Regions from separate parts of the Lysinibacillus sp. K60 genome, predicted to be linked through region 2. Evidence: riboswitches for the same ligand, from Rfam matches in the RefSeq annotation. Region 2 holds a riboswitch; each other region holds the start of a gene.
What was found. Region 2 has a riboswitch for cobalamin ahead of HCH28_RS14530 (hypothetical protein). Riboswitches for the same ligand answer to the same signal wherever they lie in the genome.
Positions count from the first base shown of each region.

Region 1 (5,726 bases), on a different contig from region 2:
AAAATGAATGTGCCTTCCCTTGCTTTGCTGGCTCTGCCTTAAAGGATGAGGGCATTCAGGAATTTCTTGACCAGCTCCCGCTGTTAACGAGTACCGATTTTGACAAGGTTGCCCCGTTTGAGGGAGAGGTTTTTAAAATTCGTCATGATGGTCACCAGCGTTTAACCTTTATGAAGGCGGTCAAGGGTTCATTGCATGTGCGTGATGAATTTTCATTTAGCGAAGTAACAGAAAAAGTAACTGAAATTCGCCTTTATAACGGCAGTCGCTATGAGACCGTTCAACAGGTAGAGGCGGGAGAAATTTTCGCTGTCAAAGGGCTGAGCCAGGCAAACATTGGGGATCGAATCGGTACAACGATGCTATCCCAGCCCTATGAGCTTGTCCCAACCTTACAGGCAAAGGTTCAATATGAGGGCGATCAGCATATCAAGGAAGTGCTCCAGTTTTTCCGTTTACTCGAAGCAGAAGAGCCGTCCTTGCGTGTGGTCTGGCTGGAAAAATTTCAGGAAATCCATGTGCATATTATGGGTGTCATTCAATTAGAGGTCCTGACAGAGGTATTCATGACGCGTTTTTCAATAGCTGTCTCCTTTGGTGAGCCGCAAATTTTATATATGGAAACCATTGCGACCCCCGTAACAGGCTATGGTCATTTCGAGCCCCTCAAGCATTATGCCGAAGTTCATTTATTAATGGAGCCAAATCCACGTGGAACAGGTAATACCTTCAGCAATGCCTGTCATGCAGATCATTTATCTTTAGGCAATCAGCGCCTTGTTGAAAAGCATCTGTTTGAGCGTGACCATCATGGGCTACTGACAGGCTTCCCTGTAACAGATATTCATTTTACACTTCTAACAGGTCGCGGGCATAATGAACATACATCGGGGGGAGATTTCCGCGAAGCCAGTTTCCGTGCACTGCGTCAGGGGCTGGAGCAGGCACAAAATGTCCTACTTGAACCCTATTATCGCTTTAAAATGAAGGCTTCAAACGACTTTATCGGCCGTATGATGAATGATATTCAGCAAGCAGCAGGCACATTCGATGACCCGATTTTATCCGAAACGGATGTTATCCTAACAGGTCGTGCGCCTGTTGCCACTTTAATGAGCTACAGTACAACCTTTGCCGCCTATACAAATGGGAAAGGTGCACTCACTCTCCAATTTGATGGCTATGATGTGTGCCATAATACAGAGGATGTGATTGCACAGATTGGCTACGATAAAAATGCAGACCCTGAGTATAGTTCCTCTAGTATCTTTTGTGCAAAGGGCAAAGGGTATACGGTTCCATGGCAAGAAGCACAGGCAGCCATGCATTGCCTGTAGGATGGGGTGATTTTGTTCGCGTGAAGGCATTACTTGCTTTCGCGGGTATTCGTCGCACTAGCGCGGGTATTTTTCCTGCTTTCGCGGATATTCATAGCGCAAGATCAAAACAAGCCCTCCAAAAAATGGAGGGCTTGGTTTTATAGTGCACCGACAGCCTTCTTTGTTGGTTTGTCTATCAAATAAGCGGGTTCAACTATCACGTAGTCATGCTTGTTTGTAAAATCAATTAGTACCTTACCTGGCTGACTTTTTAAAAGTTGTAGATGATCAATTAATTGCAGTAAAAGCTCGTGACCGTTGCCACGTGGATGCCAGTTGAAATGATAATCATTTAACGCTTGCACTGCTTCAATAAACTGGGCATATTCCTGCTGTACAAATGCGATGAGTTTGTCATGGTGAGGCGCTAAATCGTGTAAATACGTTTCGTAAAAGCGCATAACAATCGAGCATAATAAGTCATTGACACGAGCGGCACTTAAAACAGGCTTTGGCGCCAATGAGAGACGGTCAAGGTTGGGCTTTGCGCGTGTAGAATCAATGCGCGTAATTAAGTGATACGCTTCTCCATTGACCTCATAGACAATCGGATTGGTCGGCATGTACATCATAAAGCTATTCGTCTTTGTTTTCAGTTCATCTGCTATGGCTGCTTTCGCTAAAAGATGACCGTCCACATCCCCATTTTGTATCCAAATAATTTCTTTATTATATAAGATTTGCTCAAAGAAGCGATCATTGCGAATCAGCTTCGTTGCTAATAATTGATCGATTAGAGATTCGACCACCATTCTTGTTTTCGCTTTCTTGGCAACTTCTGTGCGTGGTTGCTTACAAATGTTCAGATCTTCAAAAGGCGTTTCCAACGTTGTCGTTACATGAAAATTTGTCATACGTGCATCCCCTTTGCGTACATATTTTCAAAACAAAAAGGACTCCCTACTTTAGAGGAAATCCTTCATTTTATCTTCTTTCATCACACAATGGCAAACAAACCCTAAGTATGTGTGAACGAGTTCGATTGTGAACCCTTTCATTTACTATGGGCGTTTGACGTACTGTGACGAACAGAGTATTCTGTTTTGTCAACATGCCACCTCCTATTCCTCGTAGGTTTATGGTGTGTACTCGTAACTAGGCAGGTATCCTGACTCATGGTCATCGCCACTTTTCCCCTTCCCATCATTTGACAGTGGTTGCTGAAAAGTCGCTCACATTTACAGTTGCGGGACAGTGTCGGATTCGCACCGACTTCCCTTTTAAGCAAATTGCACGCAATTTACACCTATTACTACACGCTATTCAGTTGTCATAGGAATTTAGTGTACGCCACATTCCTATTAGATTACTAAAATCAATTGTAAAGTAGTATTTTTCTAAAGTCAAATATCATAATATTTTCCAAACTACTAATCATCCTTGCTTTTCGTGCCTGATTGTTTTCTGAAAATTATGGGAGGATATAAAAACGGTGAACTCCGTATTTTTAATCTTTCAATGACTCTATAATAAAAGATAGTGCGCACTACTAATAGTGAAAGGATGAAAGATATGAAAGCAAGTCAACATTTAGTGACGAGTAATTTAGAGGAAAAAATGAAACTATTTACTCAAGCTGTTTCTGGACAAATTATAGAGGAAGCTCATTTTGTCATAGCCAACACGAACATTCCAACTGATACATTTAATTTGCTAGTAGTGAAATCGCCTATGATTCATAAGGAAAATCATCTTAAACAAAGGATTAATCATTTCATTGTTAATAAACTTCCTTTCAGCACGTGGGTGGATGCCAACTATCTAAGCGATGATTGGCTACAGCTGATAAAAGACTGCAATTTACAGGAAGCTGAACGAAATATGATGATGAAGCTTGACCATACACTTCGCACAGGTCCACGAATTTCCAATCATCTTACCATCACAGAAGTAAGCAACAAGGAAGAGCTTCTACAATATAAGGAAGTTTTTCTAAGTTTATTTGGAGAAACAGCAGAAAGAGATGCATTAGAAACTTATTTTCATAAATTCTCACAGGAAAAGTTAGCATCAAATGCTCGAATGTTTATTGGCTGTTTAAAGGAAATACCTATCGCTACGGGATTATTAATAGACAGTAAACATAGCTATGGGATTTATGATGTGATGACAAAAGATGCGTATGGGGGCAAGGGGTATGGCAGTGAGATGTTTCAATTCCTACTCAGTCAAACAATTGATAAGCAAAAGCCCGTAGTCTTACAGGCATCAGAGGATGGAAAGAATATATACAAACGCTTCGGGTTTAAAGAAGTCGGAGAAATGATTGTCTTTGAATAAGACTTCGGCAAGGCGTTCTTATTTACGCTTATCAGTATTTTCGAGCCTACCGTAATCATGAAGCCGACTTAAAATCCCTTACGCCGTCCTTTTCTGGCACGACAAAAAAGCCTCGCATATTTGCGGGCTTTTGGTTGTGCACATGTACTATTAGCACCTTCATTACGTCCCCAACACATACTGTGCTAAGACGCTTTGCACCTTATAAATATTTGTCGCCTTATTGAAGTTTTTTTGAATCGGTAATGAACTGCCAGACACCCATATTTTGAGCTCTGCATCTAAATCAAATGTTCCAGCTGTTTCTACTGAAAAATGCACGATATTTTTATAGGGAATAGAATGATACTCCGTTTTCTTGCCAGTCACTCCTTGCTTATCGATGAGGATCAATCGTTTATTGGTAAAAATAAACGTGTCTCTAATAATTTTATAGGCGTTCTTGACTGTCTCATTTGGAATTAATAAATCATGGACCTCCTCCTGTAGTTTTTCTAAATTCACCTCACTTGCATTGCCGATCAATCCATCAAATAAGCCCACTATCTGTCCCCTTTCGCTCTCGTTTATTTAATGTATTACAAAGAAGTGAGAGCTACGACAGGAAATGGTGGTATTATTTTGCCTATTGAGGGGGTGAGTGGTTGCGAATAATGATAGTTGCTTTAGTGTCTCTACTAGCCGTTGTTTTACTAGGATGTAATGAAAAACCAGATGATGATTTAGCTAAGGTCAGCATTTCTAATCGTGCTGAATTTGGCAAGATAAACCGTGATTTTAGTAAAAAATATCAGGATGAAGAATTACTTACACTATTCCAACAAGCCATTGCAACAGCTGTCAAAAACGAGGGTACCGTCAATATGGCTTCACCAGAACATAATGTACAAATAGTGGACAAGGCAGGAAACAAATATGGCTAGCATCATTGGTTAGGTGATAAAGGTCAAAACAGTAGTTTGATGCATGTCGAGGATACGCATACGATCTACACACTATCTGAGGAGTTCACTGGGAAACTAATTGCGCTGGTTCGACCATAAAAACACTTTCCATGTATTCTAGGAAAGTGTTTTTATGGTCCATCATTTCTACTTTGTGGCTTTTCGTAGTATTGATGAAGATGCTTATTTTAGGCTTAAAAAACCTAGAAAAATACTTTTCATTGCCTAAACCTGAAACTGGTTAGTTAACTTTTGTAAGTTATCCGCTTGGACACTTAAATCCTGTGTGACATGATTAACTGCTTGCATTGAGGCTGTTTGCTCGTCCATTGAATGTAACACAGCTTCTGTATAATTCGATAGCTTGCCCATGCCAGCTGCTATGGTTGTCACAGTGGATGCTACTTCATTGGCGCTACTTGAAAGCTGCTCAGCTGTCGTCGAAATATCCTCAAGCTGACTTGTCATCTGACTAACATGCTGTGAAATCGTGCCAAATGATTTTGTCGCTTCGTCAATGACATAAACTCCTTGTTGAACATTTTTCAAATCATCTTCTACTGATGAGGCTACTTGTTTTGTATCACTTTCTATTCCTACAACTAAATCTACAATTTGCGTAGCAGAGTGCTTGGATTGTTCTGCTAATTGACGCACTTCCTCAGCTACAACGGCGAAGCCTTTACCATGCTCTCCAGCACGCGCTGCTTCTATGGCCGCATTTAATGCTAGTAGATTTGTTTGATCTGTAATGGCCGTAATCATATCTGTCATTGATTTAATATCTGACATTTTAAGGGATAATTGCTGCATCAATCCACTTGTTTTTTCTGTTGAAGAGGAAATAAATTGCATTTGCTCTTTTGCCACATGTAAAATATTTGCACCATTTCCTGCTATCTCGCTAGCATCTTTCGCATGCACAAACACATCTTGTGTGGCTACTGTAATTCGCTCAATTCCATCAACGGTTTCTTGCATAGATTTAGCACTATCATTAGCCGATTGTGCTGCTTGCTTCAAGCCCTCAGAAGTCTTATCCATTTGTTGATCTACTTCTTCCACAGCAAGCGTAATTTCATTCGTACTCGCAGATAATTCCTCGATGCTTGCTGATAAATCT
Region 1 is NZ_JAASJR010000007.1:209,865-215,590, forward strand. It holds gene HCH28_RS16555 (elongation factor G) at 1-1,337, shown strand, start outside; gene HCH28_RS16560 (hypothetical protein) at 1,478-2,233, opposite strand; cobalamin riboswitch at 2,461-2,644, opposite strand; gene HCH28_RS16565 (GNAT family N-acetyltransferase) at 2,892-3,659, shown strand; gene HCH28_RS16570 (PH domain-containing protein) at 3,822-4,202, opposite strand; gene HCH28_RS16575 (hypothetical protein) at 4,304-4,582, shown strand; gene HCH28_RS16580 (methyl-accepting chemotaxis protein) at 4,829-5,726, opposite strand, start outside.
Region 1: another riboswitch for cobalamin. It lies ahead of HCH28_RS16560 (hypothetical protein); the one in region 2 lies ahead of HCH28_RS14530 (hypothetical protein).

Region 2 (5,726 bases):
GCAGAGCTTATAAGCTCACCGATTCGAGCTTCTACAGCATCATAAATCCCACTATCAATAACAGCCTTGCGGGATTCAAAAAGGCTCTTACTATATTTAGAAGCGGCGCTATGTGTCAGCATATTGACATAGCCTTGTTTCGCAATATCAAAGGAATGGTTAGAAGCACAAACCAATCTCCCCTGCTCATAGACATGCATGGATCGCTGACAGATTGGACAAGCAAAAAGGGTGATATATTGATCCATTAATGCCGCCCCGATAGCACGTTTCGATAATGCGCCCATTTCTATGCCTCCTTCTTGTCGTTTGGTGATACAAGAGCATAGCGCTCCCATTTACGACTTTTCCATCTAAAGTATACGATAATTGCCCGCACCCATTCATCTGCTGAAATGGCTAGCCAAATTCCGACCAAGCCCCAATCCAATACAAAGACAAATAAATAGCCAAGCGGCAGGCTCATGCAAACCATTGATAGAAAACCAATTTTCACTGGGAATCTAGCATCCCCAGAAGCGCGTAAAGAGTTAATAACAACGATATTCATCGTGCGACCAGTCTCTAGTAAAATACTTAATGCTAACACGGATGCCCCAATCTTAATGACTTCTGGATTATCAGTAAAAACCTGCATAAGGGGCTTACGGAATAGCGTAACGACTGCAACCATAATAATCGTAAAAACAAATGCTGCACGGACACTTTTCCATAGCTGATGATACGCCTCATCTTTTTCTCCTGCACCTACATGACGACCAATAATAATGGCTGTTCCTGTACCAATGGCAATCGCAAATAAATACGTAAACATCGAAATATTCATAGCATATTGTCGTGCTGCTAGTGTTTCTGCTCCTAAGTAAGTCGCATAATATAAAAAGATGATTTGGCAAAATTGATAAAGCACCTGTTCAAACGCAGATGGTAAACCAATGTTTAGTATTTTCCTCACATATTCCTTTGAATACTCAAAATAATATTGTAACTTTACACGCACTTCCATTACCTGATACAGCAACCAGAAAAATACTAGGACGGCTAATCCGCGACTAATGACAGAGGAAATAGCCGCTCCTTTCACACCAAGCTCTGGGAAACCTAAATTCCCAAAAATCAGACCGTAGTTTAGCACAACATGTAAGACGTTCATGCCAAGCGAAACGTACATAGTTTGTTTTGTCCAACCATGTACACGAATAATTGCTGCGAGTGCATTAATAATAGCCTGTAGGAAAATAAAACTCCCAATGATGGCTAAGTAACTTTGTGCATAGTGGAGGACTTCTCCCTGCAAGTTCATCATTGTCATTAAATGTCTCGCAAAGAAGAAAAATAAAATACTCATTAAAAGCCCAACGACCAAATTCATCGTGACCGCTAACGCCGAGATCTTGGCCGCTTCAAAAAAACGTCTGGAGCCTAAATATTGGGAAACAACAATAGATGCACCATTGCCCACTACTTCCAGAATCAAGATGGCAATATGGATATATTGATTGGCTGCACCTACTCCTGATACAGCATTATCTGATAAAGCACTGAGCATAAAAGTATCGGCTAGTCCCATCAACATAAATAGAAAAACTTCTAAGAAGATCGGCCATGTTAAATGGAATAGACTTAACTTATTTGTCTCTTTAATTGTGTCTGCCAATACTTTCACTTCTCCTATATTTTCTTAAAAATCTATTGTATCTTATCACAAATATTCAGACTGTAAAGAGATTTATAGGAATACAGCGCTTCCACATAAAAAATCCCTCCCACATCGTGTGAAAGGGCCATTTTTTAAATTAAGCAATAGGATTGTAATTGCTCTCGTTTTTCAATTGTTAGGCCAAATTCCTGCTCTAAAAACCCAGTCTTAGAACCATAGCGACGATCCATCGCATCCAATGCTGCTTGTAAATAGTCTTCACGGGCGGACATTAATGCATAAAATTGCTGTAGTTCTTGCTCATTATACTGATGCTGAATAGCCTGAGCCATTCTTTCTACCATTGGACGTAAATGTATATTAGTATCTAAATAGTCCTCCATGATGGTCTCCTCTGGTACATCTAAAGCTAGTAAAATAAGTGCTCCTCCAATACCCGTTCGGTCCTTACCAACTGCGCAATGATGTACAAGACCTAGATTATCAGGGTTTTGAATCGTTTGCATTAACTCTTTAAATGAAAGATTGTTAAAAGGCATTTGTGCATAAAAATCTCGAAACATCTCAGGTCTTACCACTTTATAGAAATCTCTACCACCAGCATTGGTAGGCATTTCAAAAGCATGATTACCCTTCGCTGGGATTTGTATATATTGAGCATACGAGAACACTGGGTTAGGATTATGATACGCCTCATTGTTATCGCGATAATCAAAAATGGTTTTAATCCCTAACGTTTCAAATAGCTCTTTATCCGCCAGTGTCATTTTTCCAAGAGCAGCTGAGCGGTAAAATAAACCGTTCTTTACCCTACGCCCATCTTTTGTCTTATATCCACCCATGTCTCGGAAATTATGGACTGCTTCAAATGGAATTACCTTTGTCTCTAATTGCTCCAATCACTACACCTCCTAAGATTATTAAGCATACTTACTTTTATTTTAAAGAACAAACTACATTAATTCCAATTTTCACGCTAGGTAATAATTTAAACCACATAAAAAATGCTAGCTGAATGGCTGACAGCTAGCATGAAAACATTTCTTATTTAAATAACTCTGGGTACACAGCCTTCGCTACTAATTCTACAGCTTCACCAATACGCGGACCAGGTCGATTAGAGATATCTGTATCGATGGACAATACCGCTTTGTTTTGAATAGCTGTCACAGTATTCCAACCATCTCGTCCAAGAATTTCTCCTATTGGATCTTCTGTATAGTTTACTGTTGTTAAAATAACATCTGGATTTTTAGCAATAACATCTTCCTCATTCACTTTTGCCCAGCTATTCAAGTCAGAAAAAACATTATTTACATTAGCTGCATCTAATATTTCTTGCTGGAAAGTGCTAGAGCCTGCTGTATATATGTCTGGCTTAGGGCTAACCTCTAAATAAACATTTTTCGGCGTTTTTACGTCCTTCACCTTCGTTTGTACTTCAGCAATTTTCGCTTTAATCTCTTCATTTAATTTATTTCCTTTATCAGCAACATCCATCACAGCAGCAATTTGTTCGATATCTCCATAAACATCATCGAAAGTAGTCGCAGATTGAATAACAAACACTTTAATTCCTGCGTCCTCAAGCGGCTTTAGTGCATCCTTATCACCGATTGTATAAGCAATAACAACATCTGGCTTTAACGCTATAATTCTTTCACTGTTAAAGTTCGTAGTATCAGAGACACGTTCAATTTTTTGTGCTTCCTCTGGGTAAGTATCGTACTCAGTTGCTCCTACAATTTTATCGCCAACACCTAAAGCAAACAAAATTTCAGTATTACTTGGTTGTAAAGATACAACTGTTTTTGGTACTTCATTAAACGCTATTTCCATTCCACGGTCATCTGTCACTTTATAGCTTGTTTTCTCTACGTGTTGTGTATCCTGCGAGGCATCTTTATTTTTTGTATCTTCAGCAGTGCCACAGCCTGCTAATACCAGTGCAAGTAAGAGCACTGATAGCCATTGGAAATTAAATACTTTCTTCATTGTTATTCTCCTTTTTCTTTTTCATTGGGTAGGATTTACTAATAAACGGTATTTCAGCTATTCCAGCTTGCTGATTCATAAAAACAGCCATGACAAAACATACATTAGCTAATAAACCAAGGTAATCGAAAAGAATAGCAGGAACCTCTCGTTCTTCTGATACTTTGTGTAAAGTACGATATGATTTTTTTGCCTCACTGCGACAAAGATGTAAGGCTGCAGCGGCCTCTGTTCCTTGAGGTAAAACAAAACTTTGAATCTCTTCCTTCACATGGCAAACGTAAAAATCATAACGCTCACTTAACCAAGATAAATCCTCTTCAGTTACCGCTAATTTCCCACGAACTGAGCCATTCACATGATACGCCATAGGTAACATAAGTAATAAATCCTCAGCAACAACTTGAACATCCTCTTTTTTTACCGCAGCTAATGCAACTCCTAGATGTGTTGTAAGGCTATCTGTTCGAATTTCAAAATCAACCGTTGAAGCTTTCTCACGCATAAATGGATAACAAGAATAACGGGCATCTTTTTTCACTTGCTTCCCCCCTATTTTCTATAATGAAAAATTCTTACTTGAAAGGCATAAAAAAGTCGCTCCTTTTGCAAAGGAACGACAAAAATACAAGATTGAGCCATCAAACTAGAGAAAGCCTATGTATTTGCCGTATATCCTCCTAGCTTCCGAGAAGTTTTTATACGTTCAAATAAAGGTCGGTCTCCTGGCTTGTACAGTTCGTCACATAAAACGAATGTGTTATAAAGGACCTTCCCATCTTCTTTGAGACAGTGGTAAATCTTTATAATGGCTGTACTTACAGTTGCGGAAACAGCTCCGGTTTTTCACCGGATTCCCGATTATGCTTACTAGCACCTTTATCCTGCAAGAATATTTCATTTGTAAAGCAGTTTATCATATATGATTCAGAAAAAATAGCTGTACTCAATTTTAAAATATAGTAACACTTCTAAACTAGAAGAGAAAATTCCAACAATTTTTTACATTATTAAGAAATTTACTATAGTAGTGTTTCAATTGCTTGTTCAATATCGAGCTGTGAATCTGTTGGTTCAAAGCGTGCGACGGTCTTACCATTAGCATCTACTAGAAATTTTGTAAAGTTCCAGCGAATGTTACGACCATCTAAAAAGCTTGGGGCAAGTTGAACAATTGCTTCTGCCAACATTTTCTCCTGCATACTTGCCTTCCCAAACTCTCGGTAATTCACTTCATGCTTTAAATAATTAAAGAGTGGATGTGTAGCCTCTCCATTTACCTGTACAAGCTCAAAAATCGGGAATGTGACCCCATAGTTTACCTTGCATAGATGCTTAGTTTCCTCTCCATCCTCAGGATTTTGATGGCCAAATTGATCACAAGGGAAGCCAAGAACTACAAAATTCTCTTTTCCATATTTATCATACATTTTCTGTAAGTCTTCAAATTGATATGTAAATCGGCATTGGTTTGCCGTGTTAACAATTAACATTGTTTTTCCACGATATGTTTCCATTGATAAAATTTCGCCATTAGGCTTCCGAACTAGATAATTATAAATGCTCATGCTATAATCCCCTTTTTCCATTCATTATAGTTGACTATTCTACCGTTCATCAAAGAATTTGCACAAAAAAACACCACCTCGCTACTTTGAACGGATGGCTGACTTATACTTCTTTTTATATTTAGCATCTTGTTCTTCATTAATTAAACGATGGGCAATATCTAATAATTTCGAGTCATTTGTTTGATCATATAGCTTTTTAAATGACATAATAATATCCTGACGAATAAGAGATGGCTGTTTTTCATCTATACATGTTTGAAATCTTTTAGCTAGATACGATACAACCAAATCTCTTTGTACTTGACCCGCCTGTCCAATTTTCCAAATCGCTTGTAATGCATGCCTTGCTGTAGCAGATTGTTCATCGTAAGTCACAGCCCAAATCTTTAAAAAATCCTCCAAGACCCTTTCTTCTGGATCACTTTTTGCAGCTAAAGCGCATAAAATTTGTGCAGCACGTGCACGAGAATAACCATTATTGTATGTAAGTGCTTTTATTA
Region 2 is NZ_JAASJR010000006.1:102,497-108,222, forward strand. It holds gene HCH28_RS14510 (putative RNA methyltransferase) at 1-287, opposite strand, end outside; gene HCH28_RS14515 (MATE family efflux transporter) at 290-1,657, opposite strand; gene HCH28_RS14520 (tyrosine-protein phosphatase) at 1,792-2,559, opposite strand; gene HCH28_RS14525 (ABC transporter substrate-binding protein) at 2,705-3,655, opposite strand; gene HCH28_RS14530 (hypothetical protein) at 3,639-4,196, opposite strand; cobalamin riboswitch at 4,354-4,551, opposite strand; gene HCH28_RS14535 (glutathione peroxidase) at 4,678-5,223, opposite strand; gene HCH28_RS14540 (hypothetical protein) at 5,305-5,726, opposite strand, start outside.

Region 3 (5,726 bases), on a different contig from region 2:
CCCTATACATTTTGCAAGTTAACGAAAGGCTACAACAAATTAACACAGGTTGAATACTTATTAACCTTATTACCGCTCTATACGCAGGTATTAAAAGAGTTAGTGGATGCAGGTTCCACTTGGATTCAGCTAGAAGAGCCATCCCTTGTTACAACTCTTGATCCAGCAGAGATAAAGCTGGTGCAAGAAATTTACGACCAGTTAGCCATTGCCGTTCCGGAGGCTAAAATAATGCTACAGACTTATTTCGAAGCTTTAAGTGCCTATGAAGCATTAAGTACATTGCCTGTTCAAGGATTCGGTTTGGACTTTGTTCATGGCTATAAAGGGAATATGGAGTCACTGCGTCAATTCGGTTTCCCGCAGGATAAAGTATTGGCAATTGGGGTTGTAAATGGCCGTGATATTTGGCGTTCAAACCTTGCAGAGGTCAACGCGACGATTCAAGCCATTGAACAGCTAAGTCATGCCGAAGAGCTATGGATTCAACCATCAAGTAACCTACAGTACGTTCCAATCACAACCTCTCTTGAAAATGAACTTGACCCTGTTTTAAAGCAGGCTTTGGCCTTCGCAGATGAAAAAATCGTAGAAATCACGGGGCTGACTAAATTCAGACGAGATAAAGATGGTTCCTTACAACATAATTTTTCAGAAAGTATGAAGGCGATTGAGGCTCTAAAAAATCATCCAATCCGCCAAAATAAGTTAATTCATCAAGCCGTTCAAACTGTAACAAAGCAAGATTTTGAACGACACAGTAATTTTACGAAGCGACAAACGATCCAACAACAAGCCTTAGGATTACCGCTGTTTCCAACAACTACAATCGGTAGCTTCCCGCAATCAGATGAAGTGAAAAGAAATCGTAATGCTTGGCGAAAGAAACAACTAACAAATAAAGACTATGAGGCATTTATAGAAGAGGAAACTAAGCGCTGGATCACTATACAAGAGGACCTAGATATCGATGTACTCGTTCATGGTGAATTTGAGCGTACAGACATGGTAGAATATTTTGGTGAAAAATTGACTGGCTTTGCCTTTACAGAAAAAGCATGGGTCGTGTCATACGGGTCACGTTGTGTGAAGCCTCCGATCATTTATGGAGATGTTGCGTGGGCCTCACCAATTACCGTAAAAGAATCAGCCTATGCTCAAAGCCTAACAAAGCGATTTGTAAAGGGCATGCTGACAGGGCCAGTAACGATATTAAATTGGTCCTTTGTGCGCGATGATCTTTCCCGTCAAGATGTCGCTTATCAAATTGCATTAGCACTTCGCAAAGAGGTGGAAGCACTAGAAAACGCAGGAATTTCGATTATTCAAGTGGATGAGCCAGCACTAAGAGAAGGTTTACCGCTTCGAAAAGAAGAGTGGGGGGCTTACTTAGATTGGGCTGTCAATTCCTTCAAGCTTGCTACATCTAGTGTCAAAGATGAAACACAAATCCATACACATATGTGTTACTGCGAGTTTAATGATTTCATCGAACCGATTAGCGCACTAGATGCAGATGTGATTTCCATAGAAACATCACGAAGCCATGGGGAACTTATTTCTTCACTACAAGTGCAGCCCTATATTAAAGGAATTGGCTTAGGCGTCTATGATATTCATAGCCCTCGTGTACCAAGCGAGGAAGAAATGCTCACTATTATGAAAGATAGTCTACAGGTGCTGGACCGTCATCAATTCTGGGTGAATCCAGATTGTGGCTTAAAAACGAGAAAAGAAGAAGAAACCGTTGCAGCATTAGCGAATATGGTTGCTGCTACTAAAACATTGCGTCAAGCCGTACAGCAATCTACATCAAGCTAACGAAGTGATTTTTTAATCTACTACATCTACTCTCCAATTACGAAGACTAGGGTAAATTCCTAGTCTTTTTATGTTATTTATTATATTCAGAAAATAAAATTGACGTGAACAGGCGAGCATGTTATGTTTATTACTAATTTCATAGCAATCATTACAAGTTTGAGTGAAATCGTCTTTCATTCAATTAAAAGGAAAATGGGTGAAATCCCCATGCTGTCCCGCAGCTGTAAATGAGTAGTTTTGTTTCAAATACCACTGAGTGAGTACTTGGGAAGGTGAAGCAAAATGATGATTCATGAGCCAGAATGCCTGCTTGTAAGAAGATTCATTGATGATCTACGAAAGATAGGGAGATGGATGGAGACTTGCTCATCGTGGGTTTTTCTGTCCTTATTCTTTTTTAGAATAAGGTTTTTTTATGCCCTCTCTTCTTCAACAAGTAGATTTATTTGTACTACGGATAGAGATAGGAGACAGAAAATGAGATTGATAAAGTATTTACTTCCTTTCCTGCTTGTCCTGACGTTCAGTTTACTTGCTGGCTGTACAGGCATGGATGAAGAAAAGGAAAAGACCTCAGCAAACCAAACAGATGAAAAAAGGATAACGATTGGCTGGCCATTAGATGTGGGTCCATTGAATCCTCATACATATTTACCGAATCAAATGACTGCCCAAGCAATGGTTTATGAATCCTTGGTGGAATACAACGATGATGGTACGGTTACGCCTAAGCTCGCCGAAAGCTGGGACATCTCCGAGGATAAAACTTCGTATACTTTCCATCTAAGAAAAGATGTGAAATATTCAGACGGCACCGCATTTAATGCAGATAATGTCATTCGTAACTTTGACGCCGTATTAGCGAATCGAGATATGCATTCTTGGATGGGGATGGTTAACCACATGAAAGAGGTTGTAAAAGTGGATGATTTTACAATTCGTCTGCAATTGGATGAGCCATATTATCCTGTCTTAAACGAACTTGCCTTTGTCAGACCTTTCCGTTTTTTAGGGGATAACGGATTCCCAGATGGTGATATGACGCAAGATTCTATCAAAGCACCGATTGGAACAGGCCCTTGGGTATTAACTGAATACAAAAAGGATGAATATGCATTATTTAGTCGCAATGAAAACTATTGGGGAGAACAACCATTAGTAGAACAAATAAAAGTAAAAATTATCCCAGACTCAGAATCTATTTCATTAGCATTTGAAAACGAAGAATTAGATTTAATTTATGGCCGTGGCATTATTAGTTTAGATAACTATACGTATTTAAAAGACAGTGGCAAATACAAAACTGCTACCTCTGAGCCTTTATCTACGAAAGCACTGCTATTCAATACACAATCTGGTCCATTATCTGAGTTAAAGGTACGTCAAGCCATTCAGTATGCTATTAATAAGGAACAAATGGTCGACAGTATTACACATGGTACGGAAAAAGTAGCGAACACATTGTTCTGGGATGCAATTCCTTATGCCAATATAGATTTAGCACCTATTGTATACAATCCAGAAAAAGCCCAACAATTGCTAGATGAGGCAGGGTGGACATTACCGAAGGGTGAAAAAATTCGTTCAAAAAACGGACAGCCGTTGACTTTAGATTTGATTTACATTGCATCCGATGCGATTCAAAAACCAATGGCAGAATTAATGCAAGGTGAACTCGCAAAAATTGGCGTTCAGTTGAATTTAGAAGGGGCAGATGTAATGGTCGGTCTTCAACAATTGATGGATGACCAGGTAGATATTAATTTCTGGCGGACCAATGGACCACCTACAGATCCACATAGCTTTGCAAATGAATCAGCTACACCAAATGCTAGTGGTGTGTATGAGGCGAAATTAGGCTTAGCAAACGCCAAAGAAATCGATACGAAAATTCACCAATTATTAGTAGGGACAGATGAAGAGGAACGCGTGCAGCTTTACACAAATATTTTAACGATGTTTCATGACCAGGCACTCTTTTACCCTATTTCTTACGAAACAAATAATGTGATTTATCAACCATCTCTAAAGGATTTTGCCCCACGTGCATCTGAATATGATATACCTTATGCACAAATGGCTAAAGAAAAATAAAAGTGGAGGAGAGAGTGTGTCTAGCAGAGACAGCTCTCTCTTTATCATAGGATTGAGTAGGAAGTGACAGCATGTATGAGTCGACATGGATGTTTTGTTTAAAAAGAATTTTAACATTGCCCTTTGTCTTATTAGGCGTTTCCATCCTAACCTTTGTATTTATTCGTTTTGTTCCAGTAGAGCCTGCTGAAGTCATACTACGTTTGGCAAGGGTTGCGCCAACAGAGGAAGCCATTCAGGCATTACGTGAAGAGCTAGGGACGGACAAGTCATTTCTTCTTCAATATTTACTATGGGGAAAAGGCGTATTACAGCTAGATTTTGGAACATCTTTTGTTAGTAAATTACCCGTGGCACATGAGCTATTCTCGAAATTACCCGCAACCATTGAATTAGCTATTGCTGCGTTTATCCTCATTTTAGGGCTAAGTATTCCATTCGGGGTAATAAGCGCATTGTATAAGCACACCATCATCGATAAAATCATACAATTCTTTTCCATCTTGAGTGTGTCGATTCCAACCTTTTGGTTAGGTTTCCTATCACTCTATTTATTTAGCTTAAAATTAGGACTCTTTCCGACAAACGGGAAGGGGACACCTGCTCATTTAGTTTTACCCGCCTTCACACTGGCGTTACCAACAATTGGATTATTCGTTCAGTTTATCCGTTCAACCATCCTAGAAGAATTACAACAGCAATATGTTCAATATGCACGGCTAAGAGGATTAAAAAGCTCTGTGATTCTTATCCGTCATGTGTTGCGAAATGCTGCTATTCCCTTGACTTCCTTGCTAGGCATGACCCTTGGCAATCTATTAGGTGGAGCCGTGATTGTGGAGCAGGTTTTTAGCTGGCCAGGACTCGGCAGGTACTTAATAGAATCCATTATGAACAGGGATTATCCAGTTGTACAATGCTATGTATTAATTATTGCGGTTATCTATGTGCTTGCCAATTTATGTACAGATATATTGCATCGTTTATTGGACCCTCATCTAATGATGAAGGGCAGGAGAGATTAAAAATGAAATTCGTACGAACAAAAAGTGGCAACTTAACAGGATTAATTAGTCTATCCCTCCTTGTCATTATTGGCTTATTAGGATTGTTTGCACCAATTTTAATGCCACACGACCCTTTTGCTGTCGATATAGCTAAGAAATTTTCAGTTCCGTCTTGGGACTATCCATTAGGTACAGATCATTTAGGAAGGTGTATCTTGTCACGCATTCTTTTAGGTATTCGTTATTCTTTAGGATCAGCGCTCATCATTCAGCTAGTTGCCATTGTTTTAGCTATCCTACTGGGTGCTTTTGTAGCATTGAAAAGAGGGTTAATCGATTTTCTTTTTATTCGATTATGTGATATTTTATTAGCCTTTCCTACACTCGTACTTGCATTTGGGCTGTTAGGTATATTAGGCCCTAGCTTAAAAAATGTTTTAATAGCGCTCATTTTTACACAGCTTATTTATTATGCAAGAATGGTCCGAAGTTTGTTTATTGGCGTGAATGAGAAAGACTTTGTTCAAGCTGCAAGGATTACTGGCACTACAGGTATCCAATTAATTAAACGCCATTATATACCCAATATATTGCCATCTATTGTCACGATTGTTGCATTAGATATTGGGAAGGTGATTTTAGAAATTGCAGGCTTTTCCTTTATCGGACTTGGCGTGCAGGCACCGATCCCAGAATGGGGCATGATGATCAATGAAGGGAAGCAATACATGCGGCAGCATCCTGAATTAATGCTTTATCCTGGGCTTGCCATCATCCTTGTTGTGTTATTGTTTAATCAAT
Region 3 is NZ_JAASJR010000007.1:36,412-42,137, reverse strand. It holds gene metE (5-methyltetrahydropteroyltriglutamate--homocysteine S-methyltransferase) at 1-1,821, shown strand, start outside; cobalamin riboswitch at 1,960-2,152, shown strand; gene nikA (nickel ABC transporter substrate-binding protein) at 2,302-3,918, shown strand; gene nikB (nickel ABC transporter permease) at 3,990-4,943, shown strand; gene HCH28_RS15685 (ABC transporter permease subunit) at 4,946-5,726, shown strand, end outside.
Region 3: another riboswitch for cobalamin. It lies ahead of nikA (nickel ABC transporter substrate-binding protein); the one in region 2 lies ahead of HCH28_RS14530 (hypothetical protein).

Region 4 (5,726 bases), on a different contig from region 2:
GAACTAGATGACATCACATTCAATATTATTTTATGAAAATCAAGTAAAGCAGCAAATCATGAACAACCTTTCTAGTGAGCATAGTATTTCCCTACAAACTTATATCAAAAAATTAATACAAATAAACCCTGAAAATTACAAAAGTATTAATTATGCCTATTTAAATATAAAACGCGAGTTAGTCGGTACAGTATAATGCTGATAGATGATAAAATTGTAGAGGGTAGTATTGATATTGATCAAGACACTCTATTTAGAAATTTGGATCATTTTGAGATAGAGAGATGCTTTGTATTAGAATATTTAGAAATGCTTTTAAGATGGAATAAACAAACACACGCTATATCTGAAGAGAAACTTCAAAAGCTTTGGATGAAACTTATAAGAAAATATAAATTTTCTCTTGATGAATGGGAAAGAAATGCTGGAAATAGGAATATTCATTCTTACCTTGTGAAAGAACAAGGACATGGTTTACAAAGATTAATTCGTTTTTACAGGGAACGGCATGGAGTGAAATGGTTAGAAAATGCCTTTGATTATGGGATGACATTGCTATTGAAATTTGGTGAAATGCCAGCATTAGAAATGTTTTTCCTCACAAATTTAATATGTTACAAATGGCAACTAGATTACTTAGAGGATGAAGAAGTGCAACATTACTTTTCTCATTTAGCAAATGGGAAAGTGAAAGAGGTCTATAATAGCTTTAGGGCTTACGATAGAGAACAAAATCTTTTAACTGCTACTAAATTATATAAACTTATATCCAAATATAATCCTCAATTTCATACAAATTCTGCTGCAACGCCGGAATTTTATAAGGAATTGGCCCTGTTTATTGAAAGGAAATAATATATTCGTAGTGTCAATCAGTCTATTTTTCTTCAGAATATAGAGTGTTCTATGTTAGCTATTCAACTAGATTATCCTAGTCATTCTACAAATGTAGATCGATTTTAATAGAGAATTTCATACATCATTTAAAATAAATATTTTAATTAGGAAGTAGTAATTATTGATAATCTATTTCGAACTACATAATTAAAAATACTGAATAATCCAAAAATAAAGAAGTTTAGAATCTTGATTTACTTTTCATTTGAAGGATGGTACACTTAAAACTATTGAACAACAACTATATATTGTGTTCGTTTTACAAAGGTACTACTATATGTAGTTTAAAAGGGAAGTTCGGTACAATTCCGACGCTGTCCCCGCAACTGTGAAGCTGACGATGATTGCAACCACTGTGCATTTGCATGGGAAGGGAATCAGAGAATGAAGCAAAGCCAGGAGACCTGCCTTTATAAAACAAATTTATCATTTCTTCGGGGATTAAGAGATGGGAACGTCAGTATTTTTGGTATGTTAACGTTTCCATTTAGCCTATCTCTCTAGAGGAGATAGGCTTTTTATTTTATGAAAAGAGGGATTTCTATGAAACTTTATACGAAAACAATTTGTCCAAAATGCCTATGGGTAAAATCTGAACTACAACGTGCAGGACTTGAAGCTGAAATCGTTAACATCGATCATGATGAACAGGCAAAGCAAACGATTATTGACGCAGGTTTTTTAAGTGTGCCTGTTTTAGAGATGAATGAAACTTTTATAGGAGATGTTCAGGAAATTGTTTCTCAAATTGAGTTGATTGCTCTATGATCGTTTACGCGAGTCGTACAGGTAATGTCCGAAATGTTGTATCCAAATTAAAGGCAGAATGTATCGAGCTCTCGGAGGAATTGCGATTGAACAAGCCCTATCTTTTAATTACCTACACAGATGGTTTAGGTGACATTCCAGCAAAGGTACAACGTTTCTTAGAAAAAAACAGGGATTTTTGTAAAGGAGTAGTTGCCAGTGGCAATAGTAATTTCGGCCATCATGTATTTGGCGCTGCTGGTGAGAAAATCGCCGCTACCTATCATGTACCCTTAGTAAGGAAATTAGATTTACGAGGTAATCAAACGGATTACGAAGCAATACAAACGTTTTATGAAACGAGGGTAATGAGATGAAAACCTATTTAAAGCTTAATAATGACGTACTGAATCGTTATAGTACAACTGGATTACTTGAGTTAGAAAAGGACCGCGAAGCTACGCGCCGCTACTTTTTAGAGTATGTTAACGTACGTTTGCGTTATTTTATAGATATTGAGGAAAAAATCCGCTATTTAGTTGATGAGGGCTACTATGAGAAAGCATTTATCGATATGTACGAGATGGAATTTATTAAGAAGCTGTACAAGAAAGCCTATGATTATAATTTCCGCTTCCCATCCTTTATGAGCGCAAGCAAATTTTATGATAGCTATGCTATGAAAAGTCGTGACGGGGAAGAGATCTTAGAAAAGTATGAGGATCGTATTGTCATTATTGCTTTGTATTTGGCGCAAGGAAACACAACTCTAGCAGAACGCTCTGTCGAAGCAATGATGGAAGCCTACCAGCCAGCGACACCAACTGCTTTAAATAGTGGTAAGAAAGCACGTGGTGAATTAGTCAGCTGCTTTAAATTATCAATGGATGACTCCATGAACAGTATTGCTGAAAATATTGGCTATTGTTTAGAGCTATCACGCCTTGGTGGTGGAGTAGGGGTCAACTTAACAGATTTACGCCCTTTAGGTGATCCAATTAAAGAGATATTAAATCGTGCAAGTGGTGTCATCCCAGTAGCAAAACTGTTAGAAAATTCTTTCAGTTATTCAAATCAGCTAGGGCAACGAAATGGCTCAGGTGTTGTCTATCTAAATATTTTCCATGCAGACATAGAAAATTTCATATCATCAAAAAAACCAAATGCTGATGATAAAATTCGCCTCGCAACCCTTTCAACAGGGATTATTATACCTAGTATTTTCTTCGAACTGATGAAACGTGATAAGGATATCGTCTTGTTTAGCCCATACGATATTTTTAAAGAATACGGTAAACGTATGTCTGAGCTTTCCATTTCAGACATGTACTACGAGCTACTTGATAACCCAAAAATTCGTAAAATTAAACGTTTAAATGCACGGAAGCTTTATACAGAGGTGAAAAAAGCACAATTTGAATCAGGCTACCCGTTTGAAATCTTTGATGATAATGTCAATAAGGTACATCCTTTAAAAAATATTGGACGTGTCAAAATGTCCAATTTATGTACAGAAATCTTACAAGTACAAGAGACAAGTATCATTACGGACCAGGATCAACCAAATGACTATGGATTAGATGTATCGTGTAACTTAGGTTCCATCGATATCCATGCAGCAAGTAAAGTGAATGATTTCGGCGCATTAGTCGATACAGCCATGCACCTATTAACAAATGTATCGCAAATGACACACATTAAAAATGTACCGTCTGTTGCAAAAGCCAATCAATTAATGCATTCTGTAGGGCTTGGCTGTATGAACCTCCATGGGCATCTCGTGACAGAAGGCATCCTATACGGCTCAAAAGATTCCATTGATTTCATGGATCACTTTATGGAAGCGATGAACTATTATTCACTGAAATCTTCGATGGAAATGGCGAAAGAAAAAGCTGCAACCTTCTATCGATTCGAGGACAGTGATTATGCATCTGGTAGCTATTTTGACCAATATATCAATAAAGCTGAGGAAGAATTGTCACCTGTTGTATTGAAGGCACTTGGCAATATTCCAATCATTACGAACAAGATGTGGGAAACGTTAAAGCAGGAAGTGATGCAATATGGTCTATTCCATTCCTATCGTTTGGCTATTGCCCCAACTGGTAGTATTTCATATATTCGTAGCTGTACGGCTTCAATCGCACCATGTACAGAGCGCGTAGAGGTTCGTGATTACGCCGATAGTAGAACCATTTATCCAATGCCTCATTTAACAAATGACAATAGTCATTTATATGTGGAGGCGTATGATGTGAATCCTTATGATTTAATTGATTTATATGCAGCTTCTCAAAAGCACGTTGACCAAGGTATTTCCATGACGCTTTATGTAACGGACAATTGGACAACCGAACAATTGGCTAAAGTATACATTTATGCGTGGGTAAAGGGCATTAAGTCTGTTTACTATGTTCGTCAACGATTACAAAGCTTAGAGGAGTGTGTAGCATGTCAAATATAATTTATGAGGCAGTCAATTGGAATAAGGCAACAAGTGAGCTTGCCCAAATATTTTGGGACCAGCAATGGAAGCAAATTTGGTTTCCAGAAGAGATTGCGGTCAGTAAAGATATTAAGCAATGGAAAAGCTTTGAGCATCAGGACACATATAAAAAAGTATTTGCAGGATTAACCTTACTGGATACTGTACAAACAAATATCGGGATGAATCGTGTTGCTGCTTATACAGACGATTTACAGGAAAAGGCTGTCCTAACTGTTTTTGATGCATTCGAGGCGATACATGCCAAGTCCTATTCTTATATTTTCACAACGCTTTGTACAAACGAAGAAATCGACGAGCTATTTGAATGGGTCAAGAAAAATGAATTTCTACAGTATAAGGCCAATAAAATCGCAGACATTTATAATAGTATTGAAGAAGGCAACCCAGAGAGCTTATGGAAAGCGATGTTCTCCTCCGTTATGCTTGAATCTTTCTTGTTCTATTCTGGCTTTTTCTATCCACTATACTTAGGGGGACAAGGCTTCCTACGAAACAGTGCCGAGATTATTTCACTCATCTTGCGGGATGAATCTATCCATGGGGTAGCAGTTGGATTTTTTGCTCAAAATCTATTCAAGCAATTTTCAAAGGAAAAGCAAGAAGAGCTACATTTATGGGGCTATGAGCTATTATTAGATTTATATCAAAATGAAATGAAGTATACAGATGATATTTATGCGGAAACAGGATTATCACCTGAAGTGCGAGCATATGTACGTTATAATGCTAATAAAGCTTTAATGAATGTCGGCTTTGAAGCCATGTTCCCAGAAGAGGAAGTCAATCCAATTGTGATGAATGGTATTCGTAATGAAGGCTCCACATATGATTTCTTTTCACAAAAGGGCGCTACGTATGCGAAGGCAAAAGTTGCGCCAATCACAGATGACACATTCAATTTTAATCGTTAAGGATGAAGAACAATGAATCTAGAAGTAAAAATTAAAAAAGTTCACGCTGATGCCATGCTACCGATACAAGCCAACCCTGGGGATGCAGGCATGGATCTCTATTCCATAGAATCAGTAGAAATCCCAGCAGGCGTAGCCAAACTCATTAAGACAGGTATACAGATTGAATTACCTAAGGGAACGGAAGCCCAAATTCGACCAAGAAGTGGACTAGCATTAAAGCATAGTGTAACCGTACTGAATAGCCCAGGCACTATAGATGAAGGCTATAGAGGCGAAATCGGTGTTATTTTAATCAACCATGGTCAAGAACCATTTATCGTAGAAAAATCAATGCGCATTGCTCAAATGGTTATTCAGCTTGTTCCTTCTATTCAATTAGTGGAAGTAAATGAATTATCTCAAACGGTCCGAGGCGCATCTGGATTTGGCGCAAGTGGTACGAAATAGCGTGTATATATAAACCTCATAAAGTTTACTTAAAAATCCTGCTTATTCGCAGGATTTTTTTTCTCCTTCATAATAGTAGAAGGAAATAATAGGGTTCATATGGAATGAAGTAATGATAGCGAATTAAAGGAGCTAATAAAATGAAAAAAACATGTTCAGGTATTTTCCTTATGTTGATTGTCCTTCTTACTTCTATCACAACTGCTGCA
Region 4 is NZ_JAASJR010000007.1:18,887-24,612, reverse strand. It holds gene HCH28_RS15620 (hypothetical protein) at 8-196, shown strand; gene HCH28_RS15615 (hypothetical protein) at 196-855, shown strand; cobalamin riboswitch at 1,146-1,323, shown strand; gene HCH28_RS15610 (glutaredoxin family protein) at 1,441-1,665, shown strand; gene nrdI (class Ib ribonucleoside-diphosphate reductase assembly flavoprotein NrdI) at 1,662-2,021, shown strand; gene nrdE (class 1b ribonucleoside-diphosphate reductase subunit alpha) at 2,018-4,111, shown strand; gene nrdF (class 1b ribonucleoside-diphosphate reductase subunit beta) at 4,099-5,067, shown strand; gene dut (dUTP diphosphatase) at 5,080-5,517, shown strand; gene HCH28_RS15585 (stalk domain-containing protein) at 5,658-5,726, shown strand, end outside.
Region 4: another riboswitch for cobalamin. It lies ahead of HCH28_RS15610 (glutaredoxin family protein); the one in region 2 lies ahead of HCH28_RS14530 (hypothetical protein).